Regions from separate parts of the Nesterenkonia maliinae genome, predicted to be linked through region 3. Evidence: riboswitches for the same ligand, from Rfam matches in the RefSeq annotation. Region 3 holds a riboswitch; each other region holds the start of a gene.
The links. A riboswitch is a leader RNA that binds a small molecule or an ion and turns the genes downstream of it on or off. The one in region 3 is predicted to bind S-adenosylmethionine.
Positions count from the first base shown of each region.

Region 1: linked by a shared signal. The riboswitch ahead of ACHAA4_RS10445 (O-acetylhomoserine aminocarboxypropyltransferase/cysteine synthase family protein) and the one ahead of ACHAA4_RS06270 (flavin reductase family protein) in region 3 are both predicted to bind S-adenosylmethionine.
Region 2: linked by a shared signal. The riboswitch ahead of ACHAA4_RS12800 (nitrite/sulfite reductase) and the one ahead of ACHAA4_RS06270 (flavin reductase family protein) in region 3 are both predicted to bind S-adenosylmethionine.

Region 1 is NZ_JBIMEY010000005.1:79,059-86,727, reverse strand. It holds gene ACHAA4_RS10455 (acetamidase/formamidase family protein) at 1-306, opposite strand, end outside; gene metX (homoserine O-acetyltransferase MetX) at 449-1,579, opposite strand; gene ACHAA4_RS10445 (O-acetylhomoserine aminocarboxypropyltransferase/cysteine synthase family protein) at 1,595-3,031, opposite strand; SAM riboswitch class IV at 3,164-3,298, opposite strand; gene ACHAA4_RS10440 (hypothetical protein) at 3,466-3,672, shown strand; gene ACHAA4_RS10435 (hypothetical protein) at 3,781-4,143, shown strand; gene ACHAA4_RS10430 (hypothetical protein) at 4,228-4,518, shown strand; gene ACHAA4_RS10425 (FAD-binding oxidoreductase) at 4,600-6,087, shown strand; gene ACHAA4_RS10420 (FAD/NAD(P)-binding protein) at 6,062-7,669, opposite strand, start outside.
Region 2 is NZ_JBIMEY010000007.1:183,377-191,045, forward strand. It holds gene argF (ornithine carbamoyltransferase) at 1-954, shown strand, start outside; gene ACHAA4_RS12785 (arginine repressor) at 956-1,456, shown strand; gene ACHAA4_RS12790 (sirohydrochlorin chelatase) at 1,572-2,384, shown strand; gene ACHAA4_RS12795 (sulfurtransferase) at 2,381-3,223, shown strand; SAM riboswitch class I at 3,292-3,389, shown strand; gene ACHAA4_RS12800 (nitrite/sulfite reductase) at 3,394-5,166, shown strand; gene ACHAA4_RS12805 (phosphoadenylyl-sulfate reductase) at 5,163-5,939, shown strand; gene cysD (sulfate adenylyltransferase subunit CysD) at 6,057-6,998, shown strand; gene ACHAA4_RS12815 (sulfate adenylyltransferase subunit 1) at 6,998-7,669, shown strand, end outside.
Region 3 is NZ_JBIMEY010000002.1:381,596-389,264, reverse strand. It holds gene ACHAA4_RS06290 (aliphatic sulfonate ABC transporter substrate-binding protein) at 33-1,112, shown strand; gene ACHAA4_RS06285 (ABC transporter permease) at 1,109-1,945, shown strand; gene ACHAA4_RS06280 (LLM class flavin-dependent oxidoreductase) at 2,048-3,451, opposite strand; gene ACHAA4_RS06275 (acyl-CoA dehydrogenase family protein) at 3,544-4,821, opposite strand; SAM riboswitch class I at 4,827-4,913, opposite strand; SAM riboswitch class I at 5,174-5,260, shown strand; gene ACHAA4_RS06270 (flavin reductase family protein) at 5,269-5,799, shown strand; gene acs (acetate--CoA ligase) at 5,840-7,669, shown strand, end outside.

The sequences.
Region 1 (7,669 bases), on a different contig from region 3:
GATCGCGTCGGTGAGCACCTGCTCAGCGGGGACCCCGTGGCCGCCGAAATAGCCGGCCGGGTCGCGGCCCTGGTCCTCCAGGATGCCTTCGTGGGAGAGCGTGTCGATGACGACCTGCTCACCGGGCTGGATGTGCAGCACCGGGACATCGGTGGCGCAGGGCAGCCGACCCCAGAAGATGTTCTGCGCAGCGGCGGGAAGGTAGCGGGCACCCTCGGGCAGATGCTCGCCCGGCTGCAGGATGGGCTCGGGGCTGGCCTCCACGCCGGGACGGGCGCGGGACTGCTGGCGGGTGGGCAGGCTCATGGATCACTCTCCTCGTCCCGATCAAGTCTGCCCGATCAGGTGTTACAGCGGAATGACGCGTCAGAAACCGCTGTTTCAGAGTCTCGCTGCTTCAGGACCGCTCCCGTGTCAGGACCGCTCCCGTGTCAGGGCCGCTCCCGTGTCAGAGGCGCAGCGGCGCGCGGCTGTCCAGCCGCAGGGTCTCACGCATGGCCTCGCCGAGCTGCTCCGCGCTGGTGAGGAAGCCGTCGTGCCCGATGGGTGAGTCGATCATGTGCACCGTGTGGTCCCCGGGGACCGCGTCGGCGATCTCTTGGGACTGGGCCGGGAAATAGAGCCGGTCCGTGGTCACGGCGGCCAAGAACGGCACCGCGGTGACTCCGGCGAGGGCCTGGTCCACTCCCCCACGTCCTCGGCCGACATCGTGGCTCATCAGCGCCTCGGCAAGGACGATGTAGGCATTCGGATCGAAGCGCTGAAGCAGCTTCTCCGCCTGGTGGTCCAGGTAGGACTCCACCTGGTAGCGCCCGCGCCGGCGCTCCGAGAAGCCGAACGGGTCTTCGGAACCCTGCGCGGAGCGGCCGAAGCGCACCGCCAGCTCATACTCGGCGCGGTAGGTGATGTGCGCGATCCGTCGGGCCAGCCCGAGACCGGCCTGCGGCGAGGGGCCGCCGTAGTAGTCACCGCCGGCGAAGTCCGGGTCGTTCTCCACGGCCAGCACCTGGGCCTGGCCGAAGGCGATCTGCTCCGCGGTGGAGGCCGCCCCGCAGGCGAAGACGGCGACGCCTTCGACCATGTCCGGGTAGCTGACGGCCCATTCCAGCGCCCGGGCACCTCCCATGGATCCGCCGATCACCGTGTGGAACTTCCGAATGCCCAGGGCCTGAGCCAGCCGGGCTTCGAGGTGCACGGAATCGCGAATCGTCACGAAGGGGAATCGGGAGCCGTAGGGCTTCCCCTCGGGATCCAGGGAGGCGGGTCCGGTGGAGCCGTAGCAGCCGCCGACCATGGCCGGGGCGATGACGAACCAGCGCTCGGTGTCGATCGGGCGACCGGGTCCGAGCAGCCCCTCCCACCATCCGATGGAAGGGTCCGCAGCGGTCGCGGCGACGTGGGAGTCGCCGGTGAGAGCATGCGCGACGAGGATGGCGTTGCTGCCGTCCTCGTTGAGCGTGCCCCAGGTCTCGTAGGCGAGGGTGACTTCGGGCAGCCGGCCGCCGGTCTCAAACGTGTACGCGCCGACCTCAGCGGTCTTCAGCGCGCCGGCGGGCCTGTTCCCAAAGTCATTCAGCACCTGATCACCCTAACCTCAGACCGCCGCGGCGGTTTCTTGCTTCGTCACATTCTCAGCACCGGCCTCGGAGGCTGCGTCTGCGGCTGTCTCGGACGCCGCGTCGGCAGCAGCCTGGGCGGCCTTCTCGAAGCCCTGGGCCAGGTCGGCGATGATGTCGTCGATGTGTTCCAGGCCCACCGAGAGCCGGACCAGTCCGGGCTTGACCCCGGCGGCCCGCTGCTCGGCGGGGCTGAGCTGGCTGTGCGTGGTCGAGGCGGGGTGGATCACCAGCGAGCGGACGTCGCCCACGTTGGCCACCAGCGAGTGCAGCTCCAGGGCGTCCACGAACGCCTGGCCCGCGCGGGCCTGCGCCTCGACGTCGTCGGCTGCTCCGCCGGCGAGCTCGAAGGCCAGCACCGCCCCGGACCCCCGGGGCAGGTACTTCTGGGCGCGCTCGAAGCAGGGGCTCGAAGGCAGACCGGAGTAGTAGACCCGCCGCACGTCCTGGTGGGCCTCGAGGTATTCGGCGACCTTCTGGGCGTTCTCGACGTGGCGCTCGATCCGCAGCGAGAGCGTCTCCAGGCCCAGGTTGATCTCGAAGGCGTTGTGCGGGGACAGCGCCGGGCCGAAGTCGCGCAGCAGCTGGACCCGGGCCTTGAGGATGAAGGAGAGGTTGACGCCGAAGATCCCCTCCGGCCCGAGATCCCGGCCGAAGACCAGCCCGTGGTAGCTCTCATCGGGGGTGGAGAAGCCGGGGAAGCGCTCCGGGTGCGCGAAGTAGTCGAAGCGCCCGGAGTCCACGATCACCCCGGCGATGGCGGTGCCGTGTCCGCCGAGGAACTTCGTCGCCGAGTGCACGACGACGTCGGCGCCGAAGTCGAAGGGACGGATCAGGTAGGGCGTGGTCAGCGTGGAGTCGATGATCAGCGGCGCCCCGAACTCGTGCGCCACCGAGGCGACGCCTTCGATGTCGAGCACGTCGCCGCGCGGGTTCGCCACCGCTTCGCCGAAGAAGGCCACCGTGTTCTCCCGGGTGGCGGCGCGCCAAGACTCCAGGTCATCGGGGTCCTCCACGAAGGAGACCTCGATGCCGAACTTCGGCAGAGTGTGCTTGAAGAGGTTCTGCGTGCCGCCGTAGAGCGTGGGCGAGGCGACGATGTGGCTGCCGGCGTGGGCGATGTTCAGCAGCGCCAGCGAGGTTGCGGCCTGTCCGGAGCCGACGGCGAGCGCCCCGACTCCACCCTCGAGGGCGGCGATCTTGTCCTCCACGGCCTGGACCGTGGGGTTGCCGATGCGGGAGTAGACGGGGGCGATCTCTTCGAGGCCGAAGCGACGCGCGGCGGCGGCGGTGTCGGGGAAGACGAAGGAGGTGGTCTGCTGGATCGGCAGCGCCCGTGCTCCGGTGACCGGGTCGGGAGCGACTCCGGCGTGGATCTGCTGGGTCTCGAACTGCCAGTTGTTCTCGTTACTCAAAAGATTCTCCGTTCAATGCGGCCCAGGACCTGGACCGGATATGAACGTCGCTGCCGGTGATAGAGCTGCCGGCGCTGAATCCTGTACGGCCCTGTCCTGAGGACTGGGGTGAAAGGGCCCGCACTGGTGTGTGGCCCGCGCTTGCCACGGTCAGTCGATGAAGCTTCTACGAAGACTGCCGCAGCCAGGTCGTCACCCGGGGCACCCCACCGCGAACTGGAGGGTTGCCGGCCAGCAAACCGGGGTTTTGCGCTGGCACTCTTGACCTAGGCATAAGTCTGCACGGCGGAATGCTTGCGTGCAAGTGCTGACTCCAGGTGGGATTCGCAGTTCGTCATGTTCCCCCCTCCCTGCTGGCAAAAAATCGTAGAGCTGTTGCTTTGTCGTAGCGCTCTATCCCTACGATCTCCCACAGCGCTACGATTTCTGCGAGCGTGGGGGGCGAGCCGGGGGTCGCGGTCTTCCCGGCCGACATTCTCGGGGAGTCCTCCGCAGGAGAGGGATACGTCCTCAACGGGGAGGACTGCGCCGAGGGCGACGACATCTGGCTCGGAGGAAGCCCCGCCCGATCGATGACCTATCGGGTCCCCGATCAATGCGATGAGGACGTCCAGCAGTGGCAGGTCCACACTGAGGGCTGATCCGCCAAAGACCTTCCGAAGCCCACGGATCTCTGCCACGGTAAGACCATGGCAGGTTCACGGAGACTCGCTGGCGCGACCGCGGCCTGGGCCGTCCTCGGAGCAACCATGATTGGTTGCACCACCGGCCTCCAGGACCCGAACGCCCCGGCGGGCGTCCCCAACTACGTCGTCGAGGACGCTTCCGGGCCCGATATGGGCCTGCAGGGACGCATCGCAGAGATCCGCGGGTGCTACTACATCCAGGGGCCTGCTCCCGAGCATGCCCTCACCCTCGCGCTCTTCCCCGCCCATGAGCTCGAAGAGGCTCCCGACGGGGCGGAGTTCACGTGGCGGGGCGTTGAATATTCCGCCGGCGATGACATCACGGTAGGCGGAGGCGGACCGGGCCCGGATATCTACGACGTCCCCGAGGAGTGCGACGACGATGCCGAGCGATGGCTGGTCACGCCCTCCACCCCCCGCCCCTGAGACCGACGACCTCTTATCCTTCAGCGCCAGAGGATGTAGCGTGGTTTCGCGAACGTGGACCCCCATCTCTTGGACACCTATTTCATGCTTCACACGACGCTTTCTGCGTTCCTCGGACTGAACCCCACGATCACCTCCTCCTGGATCGACATCGCGTGGTGGGCCATACCGGTCCTCTACGCCAGCCTCGTCATCTGGGCCGCTGTGGAGCTCGTCCGGAACAGAAGCCTGGACTTCGCACCGAAGATCGCATTCGCCTTTCTGCTGGTTCTCGCCCCGTTCATCGGCTCGATCCTGACCATCCTGCTGGTCCGGACCCACGCCACGGGCCGCACCCCGGATTCAAAAAATCGTAGAGTAGCTGCTTCGTCGTAGCGCTCTAGCTCTACGACCCGCCACAACGCTACGACTTTTCACCCCGGGGCGGGGGCGCGCCCTGACCTAGACTCATCTCCCATGAGCGCCTCCGACAACGATGTCCTGACAGCCCTGCGCAGCGCCTTCGCGCCGCATGCCCTGACCACCGACCCGGGCGAGCTCGACGCCCACGCGGTGGACAAGGGACCGCTGGAGCATTGGCAGGTACACCCGCCGCGCGCCGTCGTCTTCGCCGAATCGACCGAGGACGTGCAGAAGCTCGTGCGGCTCTCCGCCGAACACGGCTTCGCGCTGATCACCCGGGGCGCGGGAACGTCGGTCTCGGGTGGGGCCAACTCCACCGAGGGCTCCGTGGTGCTGAACCTGACCCGGATGAACCAGATTCTCGCGATGCGACCTGAGGACGAGGTCGCCGTGGTCGAACCGGGCGTGATCAACGCTGATCTGAACTCGGCCGCCGCAGAGCACGGGCTGATGTACGCGCCGGACCCAGCGAGCTACCGCATCTCCACCATCGGCGGAAACGTCGCCACCAACGCCGGCGGGCTGCGCTGCGCCAAATACGGGGTGACCCGCGACTCGGTGCTGGCCCTGGACGTGGTGCTCGCCGACGGAACCCTGATCCACACCGGCCAGGCCACCTTCAAAGGCGTCGCCGGCTACGACCTGACCAGCCTGTTCGTCGGGTCCGAAGGGACGCTGGGCATCGTCGTCGGAGTCACCGTACGGCTGCGCCATCTGAGCGAGCACATCGAGACCATCGCCGCGTTCTTCGACGAGCTGACCACGGCCGCGCAGGGCGTGCTGGAGATCGGCAAGGCCCGGGTACAGCCGTCGATCACCGAGCTGCTGGACCGTAACACGATGCTCGCCCTGGACCAGGCCCAGGGCTCCGACCTTGCCCGACGCGGCAACACGCTGCTGCTGATCCAGACCGACGGGCACGGCGCCGCCATCGAGGCGGAGATCATCCGCGAGGTGCTGCGCGGACTCGGCGCCACGGTGAGCGACCCCGGCTCCACCGAGTCCGAGCGGCTGATCGAGCTGCGCCGGCACGCCCGCGGCGACGGCATCGCCACCGAGGTGCGCGTGGGCGAGGACGTCGCGGTCCCGCGCTCACGGCTGGTGGACTACATCCGCGCGATCGAGGACCTCGCCGAGGAGCATCAGGTCCAGCTCAAGGTGGTCGCGCACGCCGGAGACGGCAACCTGCACCCCACCTTCAGCGTCCCCAGCTCCGAGTTGAGTCCAGAGACCAGTCCCGAGCCGCAGGCCGACGACGACGCCGCTTCTCCCGCACAGCCCGAGGGCACCTCGGTGACAGTTGATGCCAGTGCGGACGGCGCTGCGGCCTCGGCGATGTCGCGGCTGCATGCGGCGCTGGACGGCTCGGTCCGGCTCGCGCTTGAGATGGGCGGGACCATCACCGGAGAGCACGGGATCGGCACCTACAAGCTGCGCTGGCTGGACTGGGAACAGTCTGCGGAGGTCATCGCGCTGCAGCGCCGGATCAAGGACGTGTTCGATCCGGAGTACCGGCTCAATCCTGGGCGGGCGATCCTGTAGCCGCACGGGCCGGACCGAGAAGGACCGCGCGGGCCGCCGCGTCGGCATCTGCCAGGGACCGGGCGGAGGAATCAACGGTGCCACCGGCCTCGGCCGCGATCGCGGTGCCCCACTGGACCGAGCTCAGCTGCAGACCCAGCACGTAGATCTCCTCCGGTTCGGCGCGGTCCATCGGGATCAGCCGGTGCGGGAGAGTGGTCACGTCGAAGCCCTTGCCTGCTCGCGGCGCCCCGGAGGCGTCCACGAGTTCGCGTGGCCGGGCCAGGCCGCTGCGCAGCAGTCCGGCCACCAGGGGTGAACGGGAGAGCTGCACCCGGTTGGCCGGCATCATGGCCTCCAGCAGCCAGCGCGCCTGGTAGGCCGGGGCGGCCACCGCCGGGGACTCGGCCGTGTAGAAGCCGGTCTCACGGTCCACGTCGAAGATCGGCTCGGGTCCGAGGAACTCCACGACACCGGCGCGGGTCAGCGCGGCGAGCTCCTCGATCCGCTGCAGCGGCGGACCGCTGGCCAGACCCTCCACCAGAGATTCGAACCAGCCCTCGATCTCGCTGATCTGGCTGGACTGGGAGACCCGGCCCTGGCTGATCAGCGCCTTGACCTCCATCCGGGCAAGGTGCAGTGCGCCGATCGCCATCTTCACCGGGCTGCGCACCCCCGCGGCGGAGGTGGCGGCGTCGTCCTCGAGGTAGGCGCTCATGTGCTGCTGGTACTGCTCGGCGGACTCGAAGGTCAGCCCGCCGAAGGGTCGCCCGAGGGAGCGGATGTCGAACCAGAGCACATCCGGGGCGAACTCGCGCAGCAGACGCTGACCGCGGGTCTGCAGCACCGCCTCACCCAGGTGGGTGTCCGCGAGGAGCTCCTCCAGGGCCGCGTCGAAACCGGTGCGGAAGAGCTCCGGGGCGAGCTCCACCAAGGTTCGGTAGTAGGTGCGCAGCACGTCGCGCTGCATCAGTGGCCAGAGGTGGGCGGAGAAGTCGAGCACATCGTGGCGCCGCTCGGCCTCCGCGATCGCCTCGGGGCTGAAGTGATGCAGGCTGATGCCCACCGGGGCGAAGCCGGGCGCCTCGGTGAGTGCGGTGGACTTGGCGCGGTAGGGGGTGCCGCGGCGAGACCCGGCCACCAGATGCGGCTCGTCGCCGGTGGCGAGGTATTCCAGACGCTGCCCGGCGGGGCGGTCGGCGTGTTCGTGGAACACTCCCCCACGGCCGACGCTGGCCTGGATCATCAGGTCGAAGAAGTTCAGCCCCATGCCGCGGACCAGGACGTTCTCCCCCGCGGGCAACGAGTAGTAGTCGACCTCGGTGGGAATCGCCGGCGGCTGGTAGTGCAGCCCGAGCTGGTCGGCGACCTCGGTGAAGTGTTCGCCGGATTCGTTCAGTCCGGCCGGGATGTGACCGAGCGCGAGCACGACCTGATCGGCGCGCAGCCGTTGACCTGAGGTCGGGCTGGCGGCGGCGTCGTCCTGGTTGTGGGTGCTGCCATGGTCTTCGGCGTCGTTCAGGTCTCCAGCGTCCTCCACCGTGAGCTCGTACCCGGAGTCTGCGCGACGCAGCTCAGTGACCTCCGCGCGCAGGTGCTCCAC
Region 2 (7,669 bases), on a different contig from region 3:
ACCGACCTCGACCTCAGTCCCGCCGAGCTCGATCAGGTGCTCACCCTCGCCGCGCAGATGAAGGCCGACCCGTATGCGATCAAGGCCTTGGCCGGCCCGCAGACGGCCGCGGTGTTCTTCGACAAGACCTCCACCCGGACCCGATTCTCCTTCGCCGCCGGAATCTCCGCCCTCGGCGGCTCCCCGCTGGTGGTCAACCCCGGCGAGTCCCAGCTCGGCCACAAGGAGACCATCGCGGACACCGCACGGGTGCTCGACCGCATGGTCAGCCTGATCATCTGGCGCACCTACGCCCACTCGGGGCTGGACGAGATGGCCCAGCACAGCGCCGTCCCTGTCATCAACGCGCTCTCCGACGACTATCACCCGTGCCAGCTGCTGGCGGATCTGCTGACCCTGCGCGAACACCTCGGTTCCACCGCGGGCCGCTCACTGGCCTACCTGGGGGACGCGGCGAACAACATGGCGAACTCCTATCTGCTCGCCGGGGTAAACGCCGGCATGGACGTGCGCATCGCCGGTCCCGCCGGCTACCTGCCCGAGCCGCACATCATCGACGCCGCCCAGGCCCGCGCCGAGCAGACCGGAGCCAAGGTGCTGATCACCTCGGATCCGGTCCAGGCCCTGACCGGCGCCGACGCGGTGGCCACCGACACCTGGGTCTCGATGGGGCAGGAGGAGGAGAAGCAGCAGCGGATGCAGCTCTTCGGGGACTACCGGGTCGACGCGGCCGCCATGGCACATGCCGCACCGGGCGCCGTCGTCCTGCACTGCCTGCCTGCCTACCGCGGAGTGGAGATCAGCGCCGAGGTCATCGATGGTCCGCAGTCGGTGGTCTGGGACGAGGCGGAGAACCGGCTGCACGCGCAGAAGGCGCTGATGGCCTGGCTGCTGGTGCACTCCGGGCTGGCCGATGCCCAGACCGTGGAGCTGGTCCGCGCGGCGGAGCGCTGAGATGGCTCCCACCACCAAGACCGCCCGGCACGCGAAGATCCGCGAGCTGATCTCGCGCTCCCAGGTCCGCTCCCAGGCCGAGCTGGCCGAACGCCTCGCCGACGCCGGCGTCACCGTCACCCAGGGGACGCTCTCCCGGGATCTGGTGGAGATCGGCGCCGCTCGTGTGCGCGGGACGCAGGGTGCGCTGATCTACGCGGTGCCCTCCGACGGACACGACCGTGAGCTGCAGGCCGATCAGACCGACGCGACTACGACGGCGCGACTGATCGCGCTGTGCAAGGACCTGCTGGTCTCCGCCGAGCCCAGCGCGAACCTGGTCATCCTGCGCACACCTCCAGGGGCGGCACAGTTCCTCGCCAGCGCGGTGGACCACGCCGGGCTCCCGGAGATCCTGGGCTGCATCGCCGGAGACGACACGATCATGGTGGTCACCACCGAGGCCGACGAGGGAGCCGCAGTGGCGCAGCGCTTCACCGGATTCGCCGAGGGCCGGGGCTAGCCGCCCCGCCGCTCTCACCGCTCTCGCTGCGCGCCGACCGGCACTCTAGGAAACAAACGTTCATATCAATGTTCATATTGATGCATCTTCTTGGGCCGACCACTACTGTGCACCTATGCGAACACAGACAGCAGCGCTCGTAGGCATATCGCACGGCACCTCCTCGAAGCGCGGCCAGGCGGTGATGCGTCAGCTCATCGACGACGTCGCCCACCGGCTCCACGCCCCAGCGTCACCCGAGACTGCGCCCAAGATCCCACCGGCGACCCGGCCCACCGTGCGGCTCGGCCACGTCGACGTGCAGCAGCCCGATGTCGACACCACCCTGGACAGCCTTCCTGCGGGCATGGGGGCGACCATCGTGCCGCTGCTGCTCTCCACCGGGTTCCACGTCAACGTGGATCTGCGCGAGGCGATGCAGAACCTCACCCGACCGGCCGCGCTGTGCCGCGCGCTCGGACCCGACGATCGACTCACCGAGTTGCTCGCCCACCGACTGGGGGAGATCGGCGCCGATCCCGACCGGGACATCATCATCCTCGGCGCGGCAGGCTCTTCGGACGCCTCCGCGGTCCGCGACTGTGAAGCCGCCGCCGCGATGCTCGCCCACCACCTCGGAGTCACGGTCCACGAGTCCTACCTCTCCTTCGCGCAGCCCAGCGTCGCCGCGGCCGTGGCCCAGGCCCGCGCAGAGCATCCCAGGCAGCGCGTGGTGGTGGCGAGCTACCTGCTGGCCCCGGGGTACTTCCAGACCCTGCTCGAATCGACCGGCGCCGACCTGACCACCGAGCCGCTGCTGGCTCCCGGTCGGCCGACGGCTCCGGCTCAGCTGGTCGACCTCGTGCTGGACCGGTATCTCCAGGCCGTCCCCGTGCCGACCTCCGCGTCCGTGCCAACCTCCGTGGCCGAGCTGCAGGGGGCGCCATGACCGGCGCGCCCGCCTCGCGGGAGGTCAGCATCACCGTGGAGGAGCTCCGTGCCCTCCAGCGCACCGGTGCGCCGCTGACCCTGCTCGACGTTCGATGGCGTCAAGACCGCCCGGAGGGCCTTCCCGAATACCTGGCCGGGCACATCCCGGGGGCCGTGTTCGTCGACCTGGAGTACGAGCTCAGCGCCCCGGACCGGCGCGCAGCAGAGGGCCCGCATCCGCTTCCCGACCTTGCCGCGTTTCAGGAGTCGGTGCGCCGCTGGGGCATCGGACCCCAGGACACCGTGGTGGTCTATGACGACGTGAAGAACTTCTCGTCGGCGCGCGCCTGGTGGCTGCTGCGTCATGCGGGCCTGACCGATGTGCGGGTGCTCGACGGCTCGCTGCGCGCCTGGGCCCAGGCCGGGCATGCACTCGCCGAGGGCTTCGAGCTGCCCGAGGCCACGGAGACGGCGATCAGGTTCGGGGGGATGAAGACCGCCGACCTGGATCAGATCGCGGCCCTCGAACCCGAGGCGCAGCTGACCGACGCCCGCTCCGTCCAGCGCTTCGCCGGTGACGGCCACATCCCGGGGGCGCTGAACGCCCCGGTCTCAGGGAACGTCGACAACCGGGGGCGGCTCCTTCCGGCTGCCCAGCTGCGGCAGCGCTACCTGGAGCTCGGGGTCGAGCCCGGAAGCCCCGTCTACTGTTACTGCGCCTCCGGAGTTCACTCCACGCATGCGGTGCTCGCGCTCAGCGCGGCAGGCTTCGACCCGGTGCTCTTCCCCGGAGGGTTCGGCCAGTGGGTCCATGATGGGGATCATGCGATCCACAGTGCATCGCAACGTGAACTTTAATGACACACATAATTGATAAGTTCAGCATTGTATTTTAGTGTGGACCTATCGCACCGCACGAGGGCGACCAACCATCCAGAGCGGCTGAGAGACCTGGCTCAACGACGCCGCAGCAACCCGGAACTTACATGCACACGCCGGGTGCTCACGCCGGGAACGATGGAGGCATTTTGTCGACCGATACAGCTACCACGTCCACCGCCAGTAGGCGGCCCGACCGTTCATCCCCACGACCCAACGGCCAGTGGAAGATCGACGGCAAGGACCCGCTGAACCACAACGAGGAGCTCAAGCAGGCCGATGACGGCCTGAACGTCCGCGAGCGGATCGAACAGGTCTACTCCAAGGAGGGCTTCGACTCGATCCACTCTGATGATCTGCGCGGCCGCTTCCGCTGGTGGGGCCTCTACACCCAGCGACGCCCCGGCGTCCCGGCCGGTGCGCACAACTCGCTGCCCCCGGAGGAGGTCGACGACAAGTACTTCATGCTCCGGGTCCGGATCGACGGCGGCGCACTGACCACCGAGCAGCTGCGCGTGGTCGGTCAGATCGCCGTGGACTTCGCCCGCAACACCGCGGATCTGACCGACCGGCAGAACATCCAGCTGCACTGGGTGCGGGTCGAGGACGTCCCGGAGATCTGGCGCCGTCTCGAATCCGTGGACCTGGGCACCACGGAGGCCTGCGGAGACGTTCCGCGGGTGATCTTGGGTTCTCCCGTGGCCGGCATCTGCGCGGAGGAGATCATCGACCCCACGCCGGTGATCGCTGAGATCGCCCTCCGCTACATCGGGGACTCCACGCTCTCGAACCTCCCGCGCAAGTACAAGACCGCGATCACCGGACACCCCAGCCAGGACGTGGTCCATGAGATCAACGACTTCGGCCTGGTGGGCGTCGTCCACCCCGAACACGGCCCGGGCTACGACGTCTGGGTCGGCGGGGGACTCTCCACCAACCCCAGGCTGGCCGAACGCCTCGGGGTCTTCACCACCGAGGACGAGGCGCCGGATGTGTGGCACGCGGTGACCCAGGTCTTCCGCGACTACGGCTACCGGCGGCTGCGGCAGAAGGCGAGACTGAAGTTCCTGCTCAACGACTGGGGACCGGAGAAGTTCCGGCAGGTCGTCGAGGACGAGTACCTGGGCCACAGGCTCCGGGACGGGCTGCCTGCTCCCGCGCCGAGCCGACCGGGGGACCACGTGGGCGTCCACCGGCAGAAGGACGGTCGCTACTACATCGGCGCCGCTCCCGTCGTCGGCCGGGTCAACGGGGAGCTGCTGGTGAAGCTGGCCGAGCTGCTGGAGGCCAACGGGTCCCTCCGGCTGCGCACCACCCCGCACCAGAAGCTCGTGGTGCTCGACGTGCCCGAGCAGAACCTGGCCACGGTCAAGGCCGGGCTGAGCGACCTGGGACTCGACCCCGATCCCACGGTCTTCCGCCGATCCACGATGGCCTGCACCGGCATCGAGTTCTGCAAGCTGGCGATCGTGGAGACCAAGACCACCGCCCAGAAGACGATCTCCGCGCTGGAGATCCGGCTCGCGGACGTGGCCGACCAGCTTCCCGAGCGGCTCACCCTGCACATCAACGGATGCCCGAACTCCTGCGCCCGCATCCAGACCGCCGACATCGGGCTGAAGGGACAGCTGCTGCCCGACCCCGACGGCGAGAAGACACCGGGTTTCCAGGTCCACCTCGGCGGTGGGCTGGCCTCCTCCGATCGGGAGGATCCCGGGCTCGGACGGACGGTCCGCGGCCTGAAGGTCACCGTGGAGGGGCTGGTCGACTACACCGAGGCGCTGATCCGTCGCTACCTGCGCACCCGGGACAGCTCCAATGAGACCTTCGCAGCCTGGGCCCACCGGGTGGACGAGGACCATCTGCAGCTGGAGGAACCAGAGCCGCAGCTCGAGGAACCCCGGAAAGAGGCCATCTCATGACGGAGTCGACGCCGAGCACCAGCATCACCAGCACCGACCCCACATCCAGCACCGACCTCACATCCAGGACTGACGCGGCCCGCGCCCTCGCCACATCCGGGGCGGAGGCGCTGGGCTGGGAGGCCCGCGCCGAGGACGTCATCGCCTGGGTGGCCGAGAACTTCTCCCCGCGTGAGGTCGCGGTGGCCTGCTCCATGCAGGACTCGGTCCTGCCGGCCCTGGTCGCCGACCAGCTTCCCAGCGTGGACGTGCTGTTCCTGGAGACCGGATATCACTTCGTGGAGACCATCGCGGCACGCAACGAGGTGGCTCGCGCGCTCGACGTCACGGTCGTCGATGTCCTGCCTCGACTGAGCGTGGCCGAGCAGGACCGGGTCCACGGCAAGGACCTGTTCATTACCGACCCAGCCGCGTGCTGCCGGATGCGCAAGATGGACCCGCTGGACGAGGTGCTCACCGGCTACCGGCTCTGGTTCACCGGTGTCCGTCGCGACGAGGCGCCGACCAGGGTCGACACGCCCCTGGTGACCTGGGACGAGCTGCACGGCCTGATCAAGGTCAACCCGCTGGCCACCTGGAGCTTCGATGACCTGGTGGAGCATTCGCAGCGCAACGGCCTGCCGGTGAACCCGCTGCTCTACAACGGCTACCCCTCGATCGGGTGCAAGCCCTGCACCCTCCCGGTGGCGCCGGGGGAGGATCCTCGCTCGGGCCGCTGGGCCGGATCCGGGAAGGTCGAATGCGGCATCCACACCAACGAGGCGACGGCCTAGCCGCACCCGCCGCGGGGCGCCCCAGCCCTGCAGACGCTCCGTCGACTCCCCGGCGGCGGCGCCGTCGTCAGACCGACCATCCTCTGCTTCGCCTGACCCATACCGAAAGGCCACCCCATGACCAGTGCGCTCTCCACTGAGGCACCGACCGCTCCGCCGGCACCTGCGGGCACCGCGGTGCTGGCACGACTGGAAGCCGAAGCGATCCACATCATCCGTGAGGTCGTGGCGGAGTTCGATCGACCCGCGATGCTCTTCTCCGGCGGCAAGGACTCGGTGGTGATGCTCCACCTCGCGATCAAGGCCTTCGCCCCCGGTCCCGTCCCCTTCCCGGTGGTCCACATCGACACCGGGCACAACTTCCCCGAGGTCCTCGAGTTTCGCGATCGCACCGTGGAGCGTCACGGTCTGCGCCTGGTGATCGGCTCGGTGCAGGAGCTCATCGACACCGGCGCCCTGCAGGAACGCGCCGACGGAACCCGCAACCCGCTGCAGACCGTGCCGCTGCTGAACACCATCGCGGATCACCGGTTCGATGCACTCTTCGGCGGCGCGCGCCGCGATGAGGACCGGGCCCGGGCCAAGGAACGGATCCTCTCGCTGCGCGATGAGTTCGGCCAGTGGGATCCGCGCAACCAGCGCCCGGAGCTGTGGAACCTCTACAACGGCAGGTACCGGCCCGGTCAGCACGTCCGCGCCTTCCCGATCAGCAACTGGACCGAGCTCGACATCTGGCGCTACATCGCGCTCGAGGACATCGCGCTGCCCTCGCTCTACTACGCCCACGAACGTGAGGTCTTCCACCGCGACAACATGGTCCGCGCCGTCGGACCCCACAGCCTGCCCGCGGAGGACGAGCCCGTCGAACGGCTCTGGGTACGCTATCGGACCGTGGGGGATATGTCCTGCACCGGTGCCGTGCGCTCGAGCGCCACCACCAATGACCTGGTCCTGAACGAGGTCGCCAGTGCCACCGTCACCGAGCGCGGGGCGACCCGCGCCGATGACCGGCTCAGCGAGGCCGCCATGGAGGACCGCAAGAAGGACGGATACTTCTGATGACCCACGCACCCACCCCGGGCACGCTGCTGCGCCTGGCCACTGCCGGAAGCGTCGACGACGGCAAATCCACGCTGGTCGGCAGGCTGCTCCACGACGCCCACGCCATCCTCTCCGACCAGCTCGCCGCCGTGACCCGCAGCTCCGCGGAGCGAGGCTTCGGCGCCGCCCCCGCCGACTCTGGTCCTGGGGACGATCCCGACGCCGGGCCGGCCCTTGACCTCGCGCTGCTGACCGACGGGCTGCGCGATGAGCGCGAGCAGGGCATCACCATCGACGTGGCCTATCGATACTTCGCCACCGATCGGCGCAGCTTCGTGCTCGCGGACTGCCCCGGCCACGTCCAGTACACCCGCAACACCGTCACCGGCGCCTCGACCGCCGATGCCGTGGTGCTGCTGGTGGACGTGCGCCACGGCGTCGTCGAGCAGACCCGACGGCACCTCGCGGTGGCCACCCTGTTGCGGGTGGAGCACGTGATCGTCGCGGTCAACAAAATCGACGCCGTGGACTACAGCGAGGAGGCCTTCCGTGCGGTGGAGCGTGACATCCTCCGGGTCGCCCGGGAGCTGCGCGACCCTGAGCGCAATGGGTCCCCAGGCGGCCCAGAACCGATCGTCGTACCGGTCTCCGCGCTGCACGGGGACAACGTCGTCACCACCTCTACCCGC
Region 3 (7,669 bases):
TCCATCACTGAAGTACCGAAAGGCCCTCCCCCATGCCCAGCACCACCGCTTCCCGCTCCTCACGCCCCCGCCGCACCTCCGTCAAGGCGGTCTCGGCGGCCGCCGCCGTGGCGCTGCTCGCCACCGCATGCGGCGGCGACGGCGGTGAGGATGAGCAGCTCGAGACGCTGAACATCGACTTCGCCACCTACAACCCGCTGAGCCTGATCATCCTGGAGAACGGCTGGTTGGAGGAGGAGCTCGAGGAGCTCGACGTCGATGTGAAGTGGGTGCAGTCCACAGGCTCGAACGTCGCCAACGAGAACCTCCGCGCCGGCAACATCGACGTGGGATCCACCGCAGGCTCGGCGGCGCTGCTCAACCGCGCAGTCGGCGCCGACACCCACACGATCATGATCGAGAACCAGCCGGAGTGGTCTGCGCTTGTGACCGACGGGGATTCCGACATCGAATCGGTGGAGGACCTCGAAGGAGCGTCGATCGCGGCAACACCCGCGACGGACCCCTACTTCTTCATGGCACGGTCCCTCCAGGAGGCCGGGCTCAGTGTGGATGACGTGGAGGTCCAGTCCCTGCAGCACGCCGACGGGTGGCAGGCACTGGCCAACGGCGACGTGGACGCCTGGGCCGGCCTGGATCCCATCATGGCCGGCGCCGAGGCCGACGGCGCCGAGCTGCTCTACCGCAACGTCGACTTCAACACCTACTCGGTGGTCAACGCCACCGGCGAATTCGTGGAGAACCACCCCGACGTCGCGCAGATCGTGGTCAACGTCTACGAGCAGGCGCGCGAGTGGGCCAAGGAGAACCCGGACGGCACCGCCGAGATTCTCGCTGAGTACGCGGGGCTGGAACTGGAGATCGCCGAGGCCGTCATCTCCGAGCGCACGAACTTCGAGGTGGATCCTGTGCCGGGAGACGAGGTCCGCGCCGCGATGGAGGCCGCCGGACCGTTCTTCGTGGAGAACGGCGACGTGGACAGCCAGGACGCTGTGGACGAGGCGCTGGAGTCGCTGTTCTACACCGACTTCGCTGAGAACATCGAGGCCACCGACGCCGCAGGCACCGAGGACGCGGCTGATGAGGCCGATATCGAGGAGACTGACGAGTGAGCGAGACCCTTTCCACGGCGCCAACGACCCAGCCGGCCGATGCCCCGGCCCGAACACCCGGAAGGCGCCGGCGCAGAAAGGTGCCAGGACGCGGACTGCTGATCGGCGCCGTCGTCCCGCTGCTGCTGCTGGGGCTGTGGTGGCTGGTCACCGAAGGGACCGGCACGTTCAGCCCGGTCCAGCTTCCCGCCCCGCAGACCGTCTTCAGCGCGGGGCTCGGGCTCTTCGAGTCCGGAGACCTCATCGATCACATGACGATCTCGCTGCAGCGCGTGCTGATCGGCTTCGGGATCGGTGCCGCGCTGGGTCTGGCGCTGGGCTCGCTGCTGGGACTGTCCTCCATCGCCGATGCCCTGCTGCACCCGACCGTGGGCGCCTTCCGTGCCGTGCCCTCACTGGCCTGGGTTCCGCTGCTGCTGCTCTGGGTCGGAATCGACGAGGACTCGAAGGTCATCCTCATCGCGATCGGAGCATTCTTCCCGGTGTTCACCGCGGTGCATTCGGCGCTCCGGCACGTGGACGCCCAACTGGTCGAGGCCGGGCGAGCCTTCGGGTTCCACGGCGTGCGGCTGCTCGGTACGGTGCAGCTTCCTGCCGTCGTGCCCAGCGTGTTCTCCGGGCTGCGCCTGGGCCTGGCTCAGGCATGGCTGTTCCTGGTGGCCGCCGAGCTGCTGGCCTCCTCGGAGGGACTGGGCTTCCTGCTGGACGAATCGAGGAACAACGGGCGCACCGACCGGCTGCTGCTGGCCATCGTGCTGCTGGCTCTGCTGGGCAAGCTCACCGATACCCTGCTCGGGGTGCTCGAGCGCAAGGCGCTCAAGACCTGGGCCTGACCCTCCCCCTCTCGGCGTTCTACCGGGGCTTCCGCGTTCTACCAGCCACACCATCGGCGAGGTAGATCGCGGAAGCCCCGGTATTTCGCGCAGTGGGGGTGATCAGCTTCTGCGGCGCAGCTGGAACTGCGCGGCGTGGTGGTCCTCGGGCAGGTGGTCGCCGGCGCCGAAGAGCTTGTTGCGCAGGGTGCCCGGGGCGTACTCGGTCTTATAGCGACCAAGCTTCTGCAGCTCGGGGACCACGTGCTCCACCACATCCTCGAAGGTCCCGGGAGTGATGTGATAAGCCAGGTTGAACCCGTCCACGTCGGTCTCCTCCTGCCATTCGATGAGCTGCTGCGCGGCACTCGGTCCGTCGCCGATGATCACCGGGCCGAAGCCGCCGACGCCGACCCACTCGGCGAGCTGCCGGACGGTCCAGACCTCGTCCTCCCGGCCCGAGGCCTTCTGGAAGGTCTCCACGGTGGACTGGATGGCGTTGGACTTCACGTCGCCGATGGGCTGGTCGAGATCGAATTGGCTCAGGTCGATGCCCATCCAGCCCGACATCAGCACCAGTCCGCCCTCGGCGTCGATGTACTGGGCCAGGTCGTCGTACTTGGCCTGGGCGGCGTCGTCGTCCGGGCCGGTGACGATGGTCTGCATCGCGAAGATCCGCACCGAATAGGGATCGCGTCCGGCCTCGGCCACCGACTGACGGATCTTGGCCACGGAGGCCTTCGCCAGCTCTTTGGTGGGCGGGTTGATGAAGACGGCCTCTGCATGCTTGCCGGCGAAGGCGCGGCCTCGGCTGGAGGCGCCGGCCTGGTAGATCACCGGGGTGCGCTGCGGGGAGGGCTCCACCACGCCGATACCAGGGGTCTTGAAGAACTCGCCGTGGTGTTCGATCCGGTGCACCTTCGCCGGGTCGGTGAAGACGCCTGAGGCCTTGTCAGCGAGGACGGCGTCGTCTTCCCAGGAGCCTTCGAGCAGCTTGTAGACGACGTCGAGGTACTCATCGGCATGGTCGTAGCGGCGATCGTGCTCCATCTGGTCGTCCTGGCCCATGTTCTGCGCCGCAGAGGGCAGGTACCCGGTGACCACGTTCCACCCCACGCGTCCACCGGTCAGGTGATCCAGGGTGCCCAGCCGCCGGGAGAACGGGTAGGGGTGCTCGTAGGCGGTGCCCGCGGTGATGCCGAAGCCGAGGTGCTTGGTGACCGCGGCCATCGCCGAGACCAGCAGGAACGGGTCCTGCAGCGGGATCTGCGCCCCGGAGCGCAGCGCGGCCTCCGGGTTCGAGCCGAAGACGTCGTAGGGGCCCAGCACGTCGGCGATGAAGAGGCCGTCGAAGAGCCCGCGCTCGAGGATCTGCGCCACCTCGGTCCAGTAGCCGATCGTGTTGTACTCCCGCGCACGATCATCCGGGTGCCGCCACAGTCCCGGGGACTGATGCACCACGCAGTTCATGTCGAAGGCGTTGAAGAGGATCTCGCGCTTGCCGGACTCGGTGGTCGGGAAGGTCATTCGTGGTTCTCCTTGGGGTTCGGATCACTGACAGATATCGGCGTTCACCGAAAATCGGGCCCCGGCGGACGGGAGGCAGGTGCAGGTGAGGTTCAGGCGCTCGGTGCGGCGCTGACCGTGGCGTCTGGCGGGCTGGCCGGGGCAGGTTCATCGTTCAGCGTCGGCTCGCCGACGCTCCACAGTCGGACCGGCTCGGAGCCGTTGACCCGGTGGTCCCCCGCGATCCGGGCCTTATAGACCCAGGGGTTGTGACTGGTGACGGTGCGGGCGTTGCGCCAATGCCGGTCCAGGCCGCGGGACTGGCTCACCCCGGAGGCACCCAGGACATCGAAGATCCGGGTGACCGCCTCCAGCACGGGACGGTGCAGCGCCACCTGGGCGCGGCCCGTGGCGAGCTCCACGGCATTGGCGGCGGCGATCTGCGCGTCCTGGGCGCTGGTCCGCGCCGCGAAGGCGGCATCCAGGCTCGCGGCGGTGGCGAGCACCTGCGCCCGGGCCAGCGCCGCGACCGCATCCACCTCCCCGACGGCCTGGAGCAGCTGCGGATCCGTGCGCGGAGTGCGGGTGTTGGCGTGGGAGAAGGTCCGCGAGCGCTCATGCAGCAGCGCCGCGGCGTCCCGGGCCGCGGCCTCGGCGACGCCGGCGAGCACGATCAGCAGGAAGTGCTGGTAGAGCGCGGTCTGGTAGGGGAACCGATCGGTCAGCCCGCGCAGCTCGGCCTCCTCCACCACGGCATCGGTGAGCCGCGCCGTGCCGGAGCCGGTGGTGCGCTGGCCGAAGCCGTCCCAGTCGTCGTCGATCTCCACACCGGGCTGGTCCCGGCGCACCAGCACCGCGAGCTCTCGACCTGCGGCGTCCCGGGCGGTGACGTCGAGCCAGTCCGCGAAGATCGCCCCTGTGGTGTAGTACTTCACCCCATTGACCACGTGCCCGGCATCGGTCTCGGTGACCACCGTGCCGGACTGGTGGAAGCCCCCCTTGCCCGGCTCGGTCCACGCGTTGCCGACCAGCTCCCCGGCCGTCAGCCGCGCGAGCCAGCGCTGCACGAGCGGCGCGGGGTCGGACTCAGAGTCAGCCTCGGTACCTGCGCGCCACAGCAGATCCTCCTGGACCGCGAAGTGACCGCGCAGCACCTGCGGAATGTTGCTGTCCTGGGCGGCGAGCTCCAGGAGGACCTGGGTGGTCTGCACCCAGTCCAGGCCGAAGCCACCCGCCAGCTCGGGCACGCGGAGCCGCCCGATGCCGGCGGCGACGAGGTCCTTGACCTCCTCGCGGGCCAGCTCACGGCTGCGCTCCCGGTCGAGCGCGGAGAGACCGACACGCTCGACGGCGTCACGCAGAATCTGAGGCACAGGCAGTTGAATGTTCATTCTTTCCTCCATCGATTCTGGCGGTAGCACCCGGCATGTCCGGGTTGCTGCGACGTCTTCGGGCCAGATCCCTCAGTCGCTCTGGATGGTGATGACGCTAAATATAGAGGGTCTTGGGGCTCATCCGTCAAGTTCAGATGACGCCGCATGTCTGAACTCAGCTGCGCCTCGGCGCCCACTTGACGATCGATATTCATGAACGCCGATGCGGTGGATCTTCAAGGAGTCCTAGTTTGTTCATCGGACGAATCGTGGGCGAACGGGGCGCCGACCCGTCCCTGGAATGTCATGCGGCGTCTCACAGTGCGAACAATTCTTGCTGGGGAACGGGACCACGCGTAGCGTTGAACCGTAACCATCCCGAGCGGCTGAGAGATCTGGCTCAGAGACGCCGCAGCAACCCGGACACGCCGGGTGCTAACGCCAGGACCGATGGAGTTGATCTGCATGTCTGTTCCTGCTCGCACCCTCGAGAACCCCGCTGACGCATCCCGCGTGGATCCCTTTGCGCTGCGCCATGCCCTGGCCCAGTTCCCGCAGGGCGTCGTCGCCGTCGGCGCGGAGGTCGACGGGACCCCCGAGGCGATCATCGCGTCCACCTTCACCGTGGGCGTCTCGCTGGAGCCGCCCCTGGTCACCCTGGCGGTCCAGCACAACTCCTCCACCTGGCCGAAGCTCGAGCACAGCGGAGGCGACCTGGGCATCTCGGTGCTCGGCCGCGACCAGAACGGGCTGTGCCGACAGATCGCGTCCAAGGATCGGGCCAACCGCTTCACCGGGGTGGACTACCAGCTCCATGGCTCGGCGCTGCTGCTCGACGGGGTCCCGATGTGGCTGCGCACCCGGATCTATGACCGGGTCCGCGCCGGAGACCACGACATCATCGTGCTCGAGATCCTGGACCTCGGCTTCACCGAGGGGGCCCCTGGACTGGTCTTCCACCAGCACGAGTTCAAGACCCTGACCACCCTGAGCTGACTCGAAGGACCCTTTCTTGACCACCCACACCCGCTTCACCGTGCCCGCAGACCCGCTCGGCGCGGACGTCCACCAGTGGACGGACCCGCAGGATGAGGACCAGCGCCTGGCGTTCTGGTCCGCCGCGGCGACTCTCCTGGACTGGGAGACCCCCTGGGAGACCACCCGTTCCTGGACGCCGCCGAACCCGGTGACCCGGCGCGGCCCGACGATCGGCTGGTACGAGGGCGGGACGCTGAATGCCGCGGTGAACTGCGTGGACCGGCACGTCGCCGCCGGACGCGGGGAGAAGATCGCGCTGCACTTCGAGGGCGAGCCCGGAGACCGCGAGGACGTCAGCTATGCCGAGCTCGGACGCCGGGTCAACCAGGCGGCGAACGCGCTGACCGCGATGGGCATCACCCGCGGGGACCGTGTGGTGATCTACCTCCCGGTGCTCGTCGAGACCATCGTGGTCACCCTGGCCTGCGCCAGGATCGGCGCGGTGCATTCCCTGGTCTTCGGCGGTTTCTCCGCCGAGGCGCTGAAGTTCCGCGTCGAGGACACCGGGGCGAAGCTGCTGGTCACCACCGACGGACAGTTCCGCCGTGGCAAGGCCGTGCCGGTTAAGGCCAACGCTGATGCCGCCGTCGCCGGGGCCACCGCCGAACATGGCGGCAACCTCGAACACGTCCTGGTCATCAACCGCACCGATTCGGTCGTGGAATGGACACCAGGACGAGACCTCTGGTGGCACGAGGTGGTGGAGACCGCCTCCACCGAGCACACCCCGGAGTTCTTCGACGCCGAGACCGAGCTGTTCATCATGTACACCTCCGGGACCACCGGCAAGCCCAAGGGCCTGGTGCACACCACCGGCGGGTACCTCACCGGAGCGCTCTACACCTACCTGCGACTCTTCGCCCACCCTGACCCGGCTCGACGCCCCGAGGACGTCCACTGGTGCACCGCGGACCTGGCCTGGGTCACCGCGCACACCTACGAGATCTACGGTCCGCTGGCGGCGGGCGCCACCCAGGTGATCTTCGAGGGCACCCCGAACACCCCGCATGAGGGCCGCCACTTCGAGATCATCGAGCGCCATCGCGTCACCACCTACTACACCGCCCCCACACTGGTCCGCTCGCTGATGGGCTGGTTCCCCGAGGGCGTGCCGGCGCAGTACGACCTCTCCTCGATCCGGCTCGCGGGCACCGTGGGCGAGGCGGTCAACCCCGAGGCGTGGCACTGGATCCGCCGTGAGATCGGCCGTGACACCATCGACGACGCCGGCCAGCCGGCCCTTCCCATGGTGGACACCTGGTGGCAGTCCGAATCCGGGTCCACGGTGCTCTCCCCGCGGCCCGAGGATGCTTCGCTCAAGCCCGGGGCCGCGACCCGCGAGCTGCCGGGCTGGGGCGCCGCCGTCGTCGACGAGGTCGGCCAGCCCGCGACCGCGGGCACGCAGGGCAACATCGTGCTCACCCACACCGGGCCTTCGATGGCCAGGACGGTGTGGGGCGATCCGGAACGCTACTTCACCTCCTATTGGGAGAAGTACGCCGATCAGGGCTGGTTCCTCGCCGGAGACGGGGCGCGGAAGGATCAGGACGGGGACATCTGGATCCTGGGCCGGATCGATGACGTCATCAACATCTCCGGACACCGGCTCTCCACCATCGAGATCGAATCCGCGCTGATCTCCCATCCGGATGTGGTCGAGGCCGGGGTCTGCCCGGTGTTCGATCCGATGACCGGGCACGCCGCCGTCGCCTTCACCGTGCTGACCACCGCCGCCCGCGAGCGTCTCGACGCCGCCGGCGGGACGGGCAGCGCGGCCGAGGATGAGCTGCTCGGCGCCCTGCGCAGCCATGTCGGCGAGGTGATCGGT